3 regions of the Shewanella goraebulensis genome follow, and region 1 is predicted to be linked to each of the others. Evidence: predicted binding sites of a transcription regulator. Region 1 holds the regulator's gene; each other region holds the start of a gene.

Region 1 (4,256 bases):
CATCTATCAGTGAAGAGAAAACAGAAGCCAATAATGCTGAAATAACTTCTACAGACATAACAACTACTGAAGAAACTGATACTCACAAGAATAGTTCTGAATCGGCAATGCCCGTCATCGAAGTACCTGAAGCAAATATAGAGACTTCAATTGAAGGCCAACAAGTTAAAGATAAGCCAAATACAGATTCATTACCTGAAGCACCAGCGCTAGAGCAAACTCAATAATGACACAAATAACGTTAACAGCTGAAAACTTGGCGAAAAGTTATAAAAGCCGCCAAGTAGTTAAAAATGTCAGCCTGACAGTTAAAACTGGGCAAATTGTGGGGCTATTAGGGCCAAATGGCGCAGGTAAAACCACCACCTTTTATATGGTGGTTGGTTTAGTTAAAAGCGATAAAGGCCGGATATTAATTGATTCTGACGATCTCACTGCAGATCCAATGCATCTCCGCGCTCGCAAAGGCATTGGTTATTTACCACAAGAAGCCAGTATTTTTCGAAAGCTGACCGTACACGATAACATTATGGCTGTGTTACAAACCCGCAAGAGTTTAACCACAGAGCAGCGCATTGAAGAATTAGAACACTTATTAGAAGAGTTCAATATCACTCATATTCGCGATAGCCAAGGCATGGCATTATCGGGTGGTGAACGTCGCCGGGTAGAAATCGCACGCGCATTGGCAGCCAATCCTAAGTTCATTTTATTGGATGAGCCTTTCGCAGGTGTTGATCCTATCTCTGTGATAGATATCAAGAAAATTATTCAACAATTAAAAAGTCGTGGTTTAGGTGTGTTAATTACAGACCATAATGTTCGTGAAACACTTGATGTGTGTGAGCGCGCGTATATTGTCAGCCACGGTGATTTAATTGCAGAAGGCACGCCTGCTGAAATCTTAGACAATCAGCAAGTCAGGTCAGTATACTTAGGTGAGCAATTCAAGCTATAGTTAGCATTCTTTAGTGCACAATATGGCATTTCGCGACCAGTATCAGTCCCACTTTTTAGTGCTATGTTCTAGACTCAACTTATCGTTGAACTAAATGCTAAACCAAAGCATTGTTTAACGTCAGTCTAGAAAACGATAAAAAGGTGCTAGACCCACACAATTGTTAGTCGCGATGATGAAATTCAATTAGGGATAAGCGGTAAATGAAAGCCTCACTCCAACTCAAAATGGGTCAACACCTGACGATGACCCCTCAGTTGCAACAAGCCATACGCTTATTGCAACTTTCCTCATTGGAGCTACAGCAAGAAATTCAACAAGCACTTGACTCAAACCCTCTCCTTGAGCTCGAAGATGAGTTTGCTAAAGCCAAAGAACCCGTAAAAGAAAACGCCCAGCAAACCGACACTGATTTTAGCGATAATAGCCAAGTTACCGTTGAAAAAGACACCTCTACCGTTGATACCACGGAATCATTAACCAAAGAGTCGATGCCAGAAGATCTCCCGATGGATACTACATGGGATGAAGTCTATACCGCATCGCCTAGTTCAGGCTCTGGGGCCGTCGCTCGTGATGACGATATGCCTTTTCAAGGTGAAACCACCGAAGGCTTATATGAACACCTTGAGTGGCAAAAAAACCTGACTCCTTTTTCTGAAAACGATCTTGTTATTGCCACAGCTATTATCGACGCCGTTGATGAACGCGGTTACTTAACCCAATCAACTGAGGACATATTGCAGGCCTTAGGTCTTGAAGATATAGAACTCGACGAAGTTGAAGCTGTACTTAAACGCGTGCAACATTTTGACCCTGTAGGAGTGGCAGCGAGAGACTTAAGTGAATGTCTCATGATTCAACTTGGTCAATATCCAGATGAAATCCCCTGCATCGACAATGTAAAATTGCTCATTAGTGAACACCTTGATTTAATTGCTGGCCGCGACTTTCGCTTATTAATGCGTAAAACCAAGCTTAAAGAAGATGATTTACGCGAAGCGATTCAATTTATTCAAACCTTGAATCCGCGTCCAGGTTTACAAATAACGCCGATTAAAGACGAATATGTCATACCTGATGTGACTGTATTTAAGAAAAGTGGCCGCTGGGTCGTAGAGCTCAATCCAGATAACATGCCCAAAATTGGTGTGAATCAGCAATACGCAGCCATGGCAAAAGGGTCTGCAAGTCAGTCTGATAGCCAATTTATTCGTGGTCACTTACAAGAAGCAAAATGGTTTATCAAGAGTATTGAGAGTCGCAATGAAACCCTGTTAAAAGTGGCCAATTGTATTGTGCAATTTCAGCAAGGATTTTTTGAGTTTGGTGAAGAAGCCATGAAACCGATGGTGCTTAATGATATTGCTGAAGCAGTTGAAATGCATGAGTCGACGATTTCTCGTGTGACGACTCAAAAATATATGCACACCCCTCGCGGACTTTTTGAACTAAAATATTTCTTCTCTAGCCACGTTAGTACTGATGATGGCGGAGAATGTTCTTCTACTGCAATTCGTGCCTTTATTAAGAAGCTTGTTGCAGCGGAAAACCAGAAAAAGCCACTTAGCGATAGTAAAATGGCGACGCTATTGGCTGAACAAGGGATTAATGTTGCTCGGCGTACGATCGCCAAATATCGTGAAGCAATGCTCATCCCTCCCTCAAACCAACGCAAAAGCTTATAAGCCTTTGTAATGGAGGATGATCTATGCAAATTAATCTGACTGGGCACCATGTAGAAATCACGCAATCTTTACGTGAGTATGTACAAACTAAGTTTTCAAAGCTTGAACGACACTTCGAACAGATCAATAATGTTCACGTTGTGCTCAATGTTCAGAAGCTGCAACAAATTGCTGAAGCAAAATTACACCTCAAAGGAGGTGAAGTTTTTGCCGTATCTCAAAACGCAGATATGTATGTCGCAATTGACGCCCTGATAGACAAATTAGACCGTCAGGTAATTAAACATAAAGAGAAGTTAATTAAACACTAACAATGGAACTTCGCACCATTCTGCAACCGGCGTGCACCACCTGCGCCACGCCGGGCAGTAAGAAAAAAGTACTGGAACTCATCAGCGATTTAATGGCTGCCCAGTACCCAACCCTATCATCACAGGCTATTTTTGAAAGTTTAATAGCACGTGAAAAAATGGGTAGTACAGGTATTGGAAATGGCATAGCTATTCCCCATGGTCGATTAAATGATATCGAACACCCGATAGCCATTTTGATCAAGTGTGAAGAAGGCATTGAGTTTGATGCTATCGACAAGAAACCCGTGGATATATTATTTGCACTGCTAGTTCCTTCAGATCAATGCCAACAGCATTTAAGTACGCTGTCTACCATGGCTGAAAAACTGAGTGATAAATTAATCCTTAAGCGACTTCGAAAGAGTCATGACGCTACAGAACTATATCAGGTTATAACTGCATGAAACTTGTCATCGTATCAGGACGATCAGGCTCAGGTAAATCAGTTGCACTTAGGGTATTAGAAGATTTAGGTTATTACTGTGTTGATAACCTGCCTCTACCACTTATTGGCAGTTTGCTTGAGCAGCTCAAGGGAAATAACGAACTTGTCGCCATCAGTGTCGATGTTCGAAATATTGAAGAGCAAGGCAAGGTTCTAGAAGAGCAAATAGCCTTATTATCTGATGATACGACTATCATTAGTTTATTTCTAAACTCAAATGATCAGGTTCTACTTAAACGCTACAGTGAAACCCGTCGATTACATCCTCTATCTAAAAACCAAATTTCGCTACAAGAAGCTATTCAGCTAGAAGGTCGTTTACTCGAACCGATTGCTAAAATGGTCGATCACTACATTGATACCTCTCAATTGACCATTTATGATCTCAGCGATCAAGTCAGACAAATATTAATGGGCAGTATCGATAAAGAGTTAGTGATTCATTTTGAGTCATTTGGCTTCAAGCATGGTATGCCAGCTGAAGCAGACTTTATGTTTGATGTGCGCTTCTTACCCAATCCGCATTGGGAAACAGAGCTAAGACCGCTAACTGGCTTAGACCAGCCAGTACAAGAATTTTTAGGCAGACAACCTTTAGTCAATAAATTCATTTGGCAAATTGAAAACCTATTTGAAACGTGGATGCCGCACCTTGAACGCAATAATCGCAGCTACTTAACCATAGCCATCGGTTGCACAGGCGGTCAACACCGCTCGGTCTACATTGCCGACCAACTAACAAAGCGCTTTAGTAATAGTAAGCACCAAGTCAGCGCCCGTCACAGAGAGCTCGACTTGTGACAACCACAATG
Region 2 (4,256 bases), 2.2 Mb from region 1:
CCGTTGCTCGTCAAGCAGAGCAAGCTGGTATCAAAATGCCAGAAGTGGCGATTTACCAATCACCAGAAATGAATGCTTTTGCCACTGGCCCAAGCAAAGACAATGCATTGGTCGCGGTAAGTTCTGGTCTACTTTATGGTATGACTCAAGACGAAATAGAAGGCGTGCTAGCGCACGAAGTTAGCCACGTTGCCAATGGCGATATGGTGACACTGACCCTAATTCAAGGCGTGGTAAACACCTTCGTTATCTTTGCTGCCCGTGTTGTAGCAGGTATCGTGAACAACGTAGTAGCTAACAACAGTGAAGACGGTGAAGGCCTAGGTATGTTTGCTTATATGGCGGTTGTTTTCGTCATGGACATGTTATTTGGTATTTTAGCGTCAATGATTGTGGCTTACTTCTCACGTATTCGTGAATTTAAAGCTGATGAAGGTGCTGCGAAACTAGCCGGAAAGCACAAAATGATTGCTGCATTAGAGCGCTTAAAAACGGGCCCTGAAGCAGGCGCAATGCCAGCACAAATGTCAGCACTAGGTATTAATGGTAAAGGTTCAATGGCTGAATTCTTAATGAGCCATCCACCTCTTGATAAGCGTATTAGCGCTCTTAAGAACAGCTAATATCTTAATATGATTAACAAAAGGAGCCTTGTGGCTCCTTTTTTATTGCTTTCTTTTTACTCTTGAACGAGTAGAATAACCTCGACTTTAATATTGCGGATACAAAGAGTGACGCATATTAGGGGGTTGGTGCAGTTGTTAGTTGTTAGTTATTAGTGGTTACTTTTGCTGTTGCTAAAATAACCAGTGTTAGCTAAGTTTATAACTGAGCCATAAATGTCGTGCTGATAACCGATATCGAAGAAAGCCACTTGATGAGAGCTTTCTCGAATATCACAAATGGAGGGTATTATAGTGAGCAATAAAATTCTTGTAGCATTGTTTGCAGCAGCTCTTGCTGTACTAACTTTGTCATCAAATGCTTTTGCCGCAGATGAAAATCTTGCTGATTTCCACGCTGAGATGGGTGGTTGTGAAAGCTGTCACGCTGACGGCGAGCCTTCAGCAGATGGTGAGTATGAGTTCGAACAGTGTCAAAGCTGTCACGGAACACTTGCTGAAATGGACGATAATCACGCACCGCATGATGGAATGCTAATGTGTGCAGATTGTCACGCACCACATGACATGAATGTTGGCGATGTACCAACATGTGATAGCTGTCATGATGATGGGCGTTCTGCTCAGTAGTTTCGATAACTTGATTGCTATTTTTCATCGATGCTGATTATGAGTACGATGCAAAAAAGTTTAAAAAAGCGCCGTTGATGTTGGCGCTTTTTTTATGGCTTTAAATACAGTTTGTCGTCAAACTTTAATTTGAAGTTCAAAATATTCTCAAAATTACTCTCTTTTTGTACCTCTAAAGAGGTATTTATAATCGTTTGTTTTCAATGGTTTGCGCAAACTTGGTGCGAAATGGTGCACTTATGTTGCACAGTTCTTAGTGCTTCTCTTTTACTTTTTTGTTAAATCCTCGTTAAATCATCACCTTAGTAATTGGCACAACTTTTGCGATGTTATTGACATAAAATTTTGTCAGTAAAGGGAAGTTGCATGTCTAATATCCAATCTAGTTGTGCTTATTGTGGAGTTGGCTGTGGCGTTACTATCTCACCGAAATCAAACTCTTTAAACTCAAGTTCGCTAAATGCTGGTTCTCAAAAATCAACTGCATTTAATGCAAATTTTGAGTTGATTGGCGATCAAGCCCATCCAGCCAATAAAGGTCAGCTTTGTGCAAAAGGCGAACGACTCATCGAGAGTCTGGTTCGGCCTAATACTTTGCGCTACCCCAAATTAAAATCAGGCAAACCAGTTTCTTGGGATGCAGCGCTGAATACAGTGGCAGAGACTTTTAAGCAAACAATTGCAGAACATGGGCCAGATTCAGTAGCCTTTTACCTTTCAGGCCAATTGCTGACTGAAGACTACTATGTTGCAAATAAACTGGCCAAAGGCTTTATTGGTACTGCCAATGTAGATACAAATTCGCGTTTATGTATGTCTTCGGCGGTTAGTGGACATATGCGCGCCTTCGGCGAAGATGTGGTGCCAGGTTGTTATGAAGATTTTGAACTTGCCGATGTGATTGTATTAGTCGGTGCCAATAGCGCTTGGACTCACCCAGTGCTATTCCAGCGTATGATAAAAACCCGTGAACAGCGTGGCACAAAAATCGTTGTGATTGATCCTGCTAAAACCGCGACTTCAAGTCAGGCAGATTTACATTTACAAATTGCCCCAGGTACTGACAGTTTACTATTTAATGGTTTGCTGCAGTTTATTGTCGATAATGATGCTGCTGATACCGATTACATTGCGGCGCATACTCAAGATATTGAAGCTGTGCTGACTGAACTGTCACACGATAAGCAACAATTTGAAGTGGATAATCTAGCCACTTCATTGGGGTTATCAACCAGTGAGTTGCTGCATTTTTACCAATTATTCATTGGAAATGAAAAAGTAATGACAGCCAGTTGTCAGGGGGTAAATCAGTCGGTTTTAGGAACTGATACCACCAATGCGATGATCAATTGCCATTTAGCATTAGCACATATCGGTAAGCCTGGTAGCGGCTTCTTTTCTCTCACAGGACAACCCAATGCAATGGGGGGCCGCGAAGTCGGTGGTTTAGCTACGCAGCTTGCTTGTCATATGGGCTTTACTGATGCTGAACGTCAATTGCTTGCTGACTTTTGGCATACCGATGATAAGAGCGGTGTTATTGCTAAAGAAAAAGGTTTAACCGCTGTTGAGCTTTTTGATGCCATGGCTGAAGGAAAAATTAAAGCGGTATGGATTATGGGAACTAACCCGTTAGTGTCGCTACCTAATACTGCTAAAATTCAGCAGGCATTCGATGCTTGTCCTTTTGTAGTGGTATCTGATATTACTCAAGATGCAGCAACGGCCAAACAAGCGGATATTTTGTTGCCTGCATTAGGTTGGTCAGAAAAGTGCGGCACTGTGACCAATAGTGAAAGAGTCATTACTCGCCAGCGTGGTTTTATCCCAACAAAAGGTGAGGCTAAAGCTGATTGGTGGGCACTTGCTGAAGTTGCTAAATTAATGGGCTTTGAAAATGAATTTGATTTTAAAAATAGCGCTGCAGTATTTAAGGAATTTGCACAATTATCAAAAGCCGTAAAAAGCCGTTTTCCTGAAAAACAATTCGACTTAACTGGCATGAGTGATTTAACGAATGAGCAATATGATGGTTTAAAGCCGACTCAATGGCCTGTGGCAGATACCTCACAACTAGGTCAATCGAATCAAAGAGTTTATCAAAATGGCTTATTCTCAACCCCAAGCCAAAAAGCGCAATTTATAACCACTGCACATTCAACAGCAGTTAGTATGGCCACTGAAGTTGTTAATCAGCATCAAATTAAATTAAACAGTGGTCGCAGCCGCGATCAATGGCACACCATGACACGTACTGGTCATATTGCCAGTCTTCGCGCCAGTATTCCTGAGCCATTCATTGCAATGCACCCGTTAAAAATCAAGCAACTTGATTTACAAAATGGTGACTTGGTCAGTTTTGAAACTGAAGTTGATGATGCCGAAACTGTTAGTAGAAAAGTTGCTGCTGCCAGAGTTGTTTCTGATGAGAATCAAGCTCCAGATATTGCGTTTATGCCAATGCATTGGTCGTCGCAATTTTCAGTTGGCGATGGGGTTAATCAGGCTTTAAACAGCGATGTTGACCCAGTATCAAAGCAACCTGCTTTTAAGTGTCAAACCGTTAGCATTTCAAAAGTTTATGCCGCACTGCAAGGGGTTATTTTTGGTGAGCATGACCCTGAATTTAATGGAACTTGCTGGAACGTGCAGCAGTCATTATCACAAGGCGAGTGTTTTCACATTGCTTTTAGTGATGCAGAGCAAGGTTTTGGGTTCCAATCGACGCTTTATTCTCTTAAATGGACCATCAGTTTATTCAGTAAGCAACTTATTCATGTGCAATGCAATATTCATAAAGGTCTGCTGGTATCGCTAAAATTGTTAAGCGAACAACAGGTTGAAGTGGCGCTTGAACCTATGCACTTGCTTATTGGAAAAGAAGTCGATACTGCCTTAATGCAGCAATTGCATCAGTTAATCAAAGCAGGTAACAGCCCACTTATTTGTGCATGTACAGGCGTTACGGAAGCTAAAATTCAAGATGCTATGCTGCAAAAACTC
Region 3 (4,256 bases), 2.1 Mb from region 1:
CCGCTGATTAGCGGCTTTTTTGTGTCTAAAACTGCAATTTTACAAGGCGCTTGTTTGTAAGGCTATCAATAGAGTTACTCTTAAAACTAGACTAAGTTTTCGATTTAAACCTTCGATTTAAACCTTCGATTTAAACCTAGGGTTACACCTGAATTTGTACCTAAGCTTTTAGGTTTGACCCTAATGAAGAGATGGTTGAAGTATGACCTTTGTCATTATAAGTCAGGCTGGTAGCATTACGGCTCATTTGCATTGCTTGTGAGAAACGATTCAGGCTGGCAATATTTAGTTCGATAAGACTGGCATTCTGATTATTAATGTCTTTGCATTGTTCTAAAATGGCCTTAGCTTCCTCTACCTTTTGAACTAACTCGGCATTTGTATTGAGCAGCTCTTTATCTGGATGGTTAGCCAGTTTCTGGTCATTTTGTTGTAAATTATTAAGGCAAGTGACTTTTTCTCGAGCCAAGGCTAACAGGGTATCAGCGTCTTGGTCCGTTAATGCTTGTTTTTCTGCAGATACAAGTTTTTTCAGCGACGACAAGGTGCCGTGCTGAAAAGATAACAGCTGTAGTAATTCGTTCATAAGTTACTCTTTATAAAATCCACGTTACTGATGTAACGCTTGATTAGCCAAGAGTCATTATGAAACTACTCTTGGTCGAAATTTAGTCCGCTCATGTCAGCTTCAAAACTTGCAATGTTAGCAGCGAGCTTTTCTGGGTCAACTTTATATCGACCTTCTGAAATCGCTGTTTTAATTGCATCAACTTTGCTTTGATCAATTTCTGGTAACGATGCCATTTTGCTTTGAGCTCCTTGCAGCTGTTGGGCTTGCGAGGTGATGCTGACCGAATCAGTTTTCACATCTGCTTTATTACTGCTTGGTGTTTCTGCAGTATTAGTCGCAGCACTTGAGTTACGATTGGTGCGTAACTGAGTGTGTGAAGCTGTTTTTAGATTGTTAATATCAATTGCCATGTAAGGCTCCAGCGTAATTTATGGTATTCCTAACAGGGTATCGGCCTTGATGGAAATAACTTTAGGATTATTTTACATCCTAACTTCAACTTCTCCAACACCTGTGACAATAACATCTAGTCTTCTGTTTGAGTTAGAGTTTTTGACTCTAATAGTATCTCCCAGGTTACCATCTCGCAACGCTTCTCCAGCTGTTTTGATTTCAAAGCTACTTGTTTTTGCGTATATCGATACCGAATCACCTTTACAGACAAAACATAGGTTATTATTAAGTAATGGTGCTTTTGCTGCTACTCGCCTTTTTGAGCGCGTGCCAATAATGTCTGATATACCAGAGAAAAATTGACCACGAATGCTGTGTTGGTCTACAAAGTTGATTTCAATGATGTCGTCAGTGATGAGTTCGCCTTTTTCGATAATACCTTTAGCGGTTACAACTGGGTAGAGTACCTCAACTTTTACTGATAAATACATTTGCCAAGGATAATCGTACTCAGGACTTATACAGCTAATTTTGACAGTATTAGTGCGGTTAATAGGTCGGTCACTGGCCATTTCTACCTGAATGGGTGGGTAACATGAAGGGGGGTTAAGCCTTCCTTCTAATCGTTGCGGCAAAATGTTTATTTTTGCATTGCTATTAAATGAAGGTGAGTCGGCAATTTTTTTTGCAACAGTCTCTTTAGCTAACGCAGTAATGGTCGATAAAGAATAGGTGATAGTACTGTCTTCACTGGCTAAAGCCGGAAAAGCAGCGCACATTAAGATAAGTAACAAAAGAATGTTTTTCTTCATATTTTGTTTCTAGCGAGTATTGCCAGAATACCTCTATACTTCATGTTAGCGGTTTAAATACATTGATTTAAACAAGATTCTTTTAAGCTGAACTATTCACTGAAGAATAATTGAACCAGAAGTCAGAAGTTTGACTTTTCAGCTGAAAATATTGGTTTATATGGTAATTGATTAATTTAAAGCAATAAGTATGCCTATTACATTAAAGCTATTAATATAGCGAATAAATCACATCAAGCGTGTGTTACAATTTGATGGTAGTAGGATTAGTGTCGCTTTAAATCATAAGAAAATGCCCGAAGGGGCTGTATTAATTAAGGCAGGGTTATGTCGAGTATTCTTGAATCAGTCAATAAACGTACCCAACTTGTTGGTCAAAACAGACTCGAGTTGTTGCTTTTTAAATTGAATGGCCGTCAACGTTTTGGTATTAACGTTTTTAAAGTAAAAGAAGTCTTACAGTGTCCGCCATTAACCACTTTACCGCGCCTAAGCCCTATGATTAAAGGGATTGCACATATCCGCGGCTCGACTATTTCTGTGATTGATTTAAGTGCGGCAACGGGTGGCCGCCCATTAACTTCAACTGAAAACTGTTTCATCATTATTGCTGAGTATAACCGCAGTATTCAAGGTTTCTTAGTCAGTTCTGTTGAGCGCATTATCAATATGAATTGGGAATCTATTATGCCGCCTCCACAAGGTGCCGGTCGTAACTCATATTTGACGGCGGTGACAGAAATTGAAGGTGAATTGGTAGAGATTTTGGATGTTGAAAAAATCTTAGATGAAATATCACCAGTTAAAACTGAAATCAGTAAAGAAGCAGATGAAGCGCTAACCATTGATCGCGAACAGCATTATCACATTATGGTCATTGATGATTCAGCGGTAGCGAGAAAACAAATTATACGTTCACTTGAGTCGTTAAATTTGCAAATTGATACTGCGATTGATGGTAAAGATGCCCTTGAAAAGCTCAAAGCCATTGCAACTGAAATGGATAATGTTGCTGACGAGATCCCATTAATTATTTCAGATATTGAAATGCCAGAAATGGATGGTTATACCTTGACCGCAGAAATACGTGATGATCCTAAGCTTAAAGACATAAAAGTGGTATTGCACACCTCTTTAAGTGGGGTTTTCAACCAAGCTATGGTCGAGAAAGTTGGGGCTAATGATTTTATCGCAAAATTCAACCCTGATGAATTAGCATCTGCTGTGAATAAACACTTAATTTTATAAGCATTGTGGCAATAGTCTGTCTATTATTATATGCAAAGACAGTATATACAAAGGCAGACTTAGGTTTATTATGCCTTTTCTGAAGATTAAACAAGTTTGATAGTTAAGTGACCGGTTCACACTGAGATGGCCACAAGGGCAATCTCTTTATAATAGGGTGTAAATGTGACTAATAAATCACTCGCTGAAGCAGAATATAATCAGTTTAAGCTCTTTTTAGAGCAGCACAGCGGCATTGTATTAGGTGATAATAAACAATATTTAGTAAGAAGTCGTTTAGCACCTTTAATGGGGAAGTATGATCTTCCTTCATTATCTGAAGTGGTTAAACGTTCGATGAAGCCCACAGAAAGACAATTAAGAGCAGAAGTTATCGATGCGATGACCACGAATGAGACATTGTGGTTTAGAGATAAATACCCGTTTGAATTACTGCACAATACTTTATTGCCAGAATATAGTCGTCTAGGCCGACCGTTAAAAATATGGTCAGCGGCGTGTTCATCAGGGCAAGAACCCTATTCTTTAGCAATGACTATTCTTGAGTATCAACAGCGTAAGCCGGGCGCATTGCCAGGTAATGCCACAATTCAAGCGACAGATTTATCACCCTCAATGCTCGAGCGCTGTAAAAATGCGGAATATGACAGTTTGGCATTAGCCCGTGGTTTATCCCCTGAGCGTAAAAGGCAATTTTTTGATCCATTGCCTTCTGGCAATATGAAGATTAAAGATAATGTTAAGCGTTTAGTGAATTTTAGAGCTCATAATTTGCTAGAAAGTTATAGCTTACTTGGCAAATACGACATTATTTTCTGCCGTAATGTACTGATTTATTTTGCCCCTGAGGCAAAAGCTAAAATACTGCGGCAATTTGCTGCCGCTCTAAACCCTAACGGCATATTATTTTTAGGAGCGTCAGAATCTATTTCAGGCTTAACTGATGAATTCAATATGGTTCGATGTAATCCAGGTATTTACTACCAAAAGAAAACTTAGTTTCAACGTTTTGTAATTAAAGGTTTTTTATATATTCCAATGCCAGCATTCGCTGGCATTTTGTTTTTTATCCTTTCCTAGGTTATTTCTACATTTTTTTGGCACAGCCTTTGCTTTATTCATCTCAGTTAGCTGATGGAGGCAATTTTATGGCGATTAATTTTGAAAATGGTTTGGGGATACATCAATACTCATTGGGTATACGCGCTCAAAGGGCTGAAGTGCTATCAAGC

The links. Region 1 encodes sigma-54, which starts transcription at its own class of promoters, with help from an activator protein. Its sites were predicted from a motif close to GTTGGCACGNNNNTNGNNT; they were not measured.
Region 2: the regulator sigma-54 is predicted to act here: its motif matches at 1,562-1,580, upstream of QPX86_RS11915 (nitrate reductase).
Region 3: the regulator sigma-54 is predicted to act here: its motif matches at 1,956-1,974, upstream of flgA (flagellar basal body P-ring formation chaperone FlgA).

The regions. Positions count from the first base shown of each region.
Region 1 is NZ_CP126972.1:625,921-630,176, reverse strand. It holds gene lptB (LPS export ABC transporter ATP-binding protein) at 227-958, shown strand; gene QPX86_RS02630 (RNA polymerase factor sigma-54) at 1,162-2,646, shown strand; gene hpf (ribosome hibernation promoting factor) at 2,670-2,957, shown strand; gene ptsN (PTS IIA-like nitrogen regulatory protein PtsN) at 2,960-3,403, shown strand; gene rapZ (RNase adapter RapZ) at 3,400-4,245, shown strand; gene QPX86_RS02610 (HPr family phosphocarrier protein) at 4,254-4,256, shown strand, end outside.
Region 2 is NZ_CP126972.1:2,828,365-2,832,620, reverse strand. It holds gene htpX (protease HtpX) at 1-623, shown strand, start outside; gene cctA (tetraheme c-type cytochrome CctA) at 918-1,253, shown strand; gene QPX86_RS11915 (nitrate reductase) at 1,620-4,256, shown strand, end outside.
Region 3 is NZ_CP126972.1:3,465,227-3,469,482, reverse strand. It holds gene QPX86_RS14725 (flagella synthesis protein FlgN) at 161-586, opposite strand; gene flgM (flagellar biosynthesis anti-sigma factor FlgM) at 652-981, opposite strand; gene flgA (flagellar basal body P-ring formation chaperone FlgA) at 1,054-1,776, opposite strand; gene QPX86_RS14710 (chemotaxis protein CheV) at 2,104-3,024, shown strand; gene QPX86_RS14705 (CheR family methyltransferase) at 3,190-4,023, shown strand; gene flgB (flagellar basal body rod protein FlgB) at 4,173-4,256, shown strand, end outside.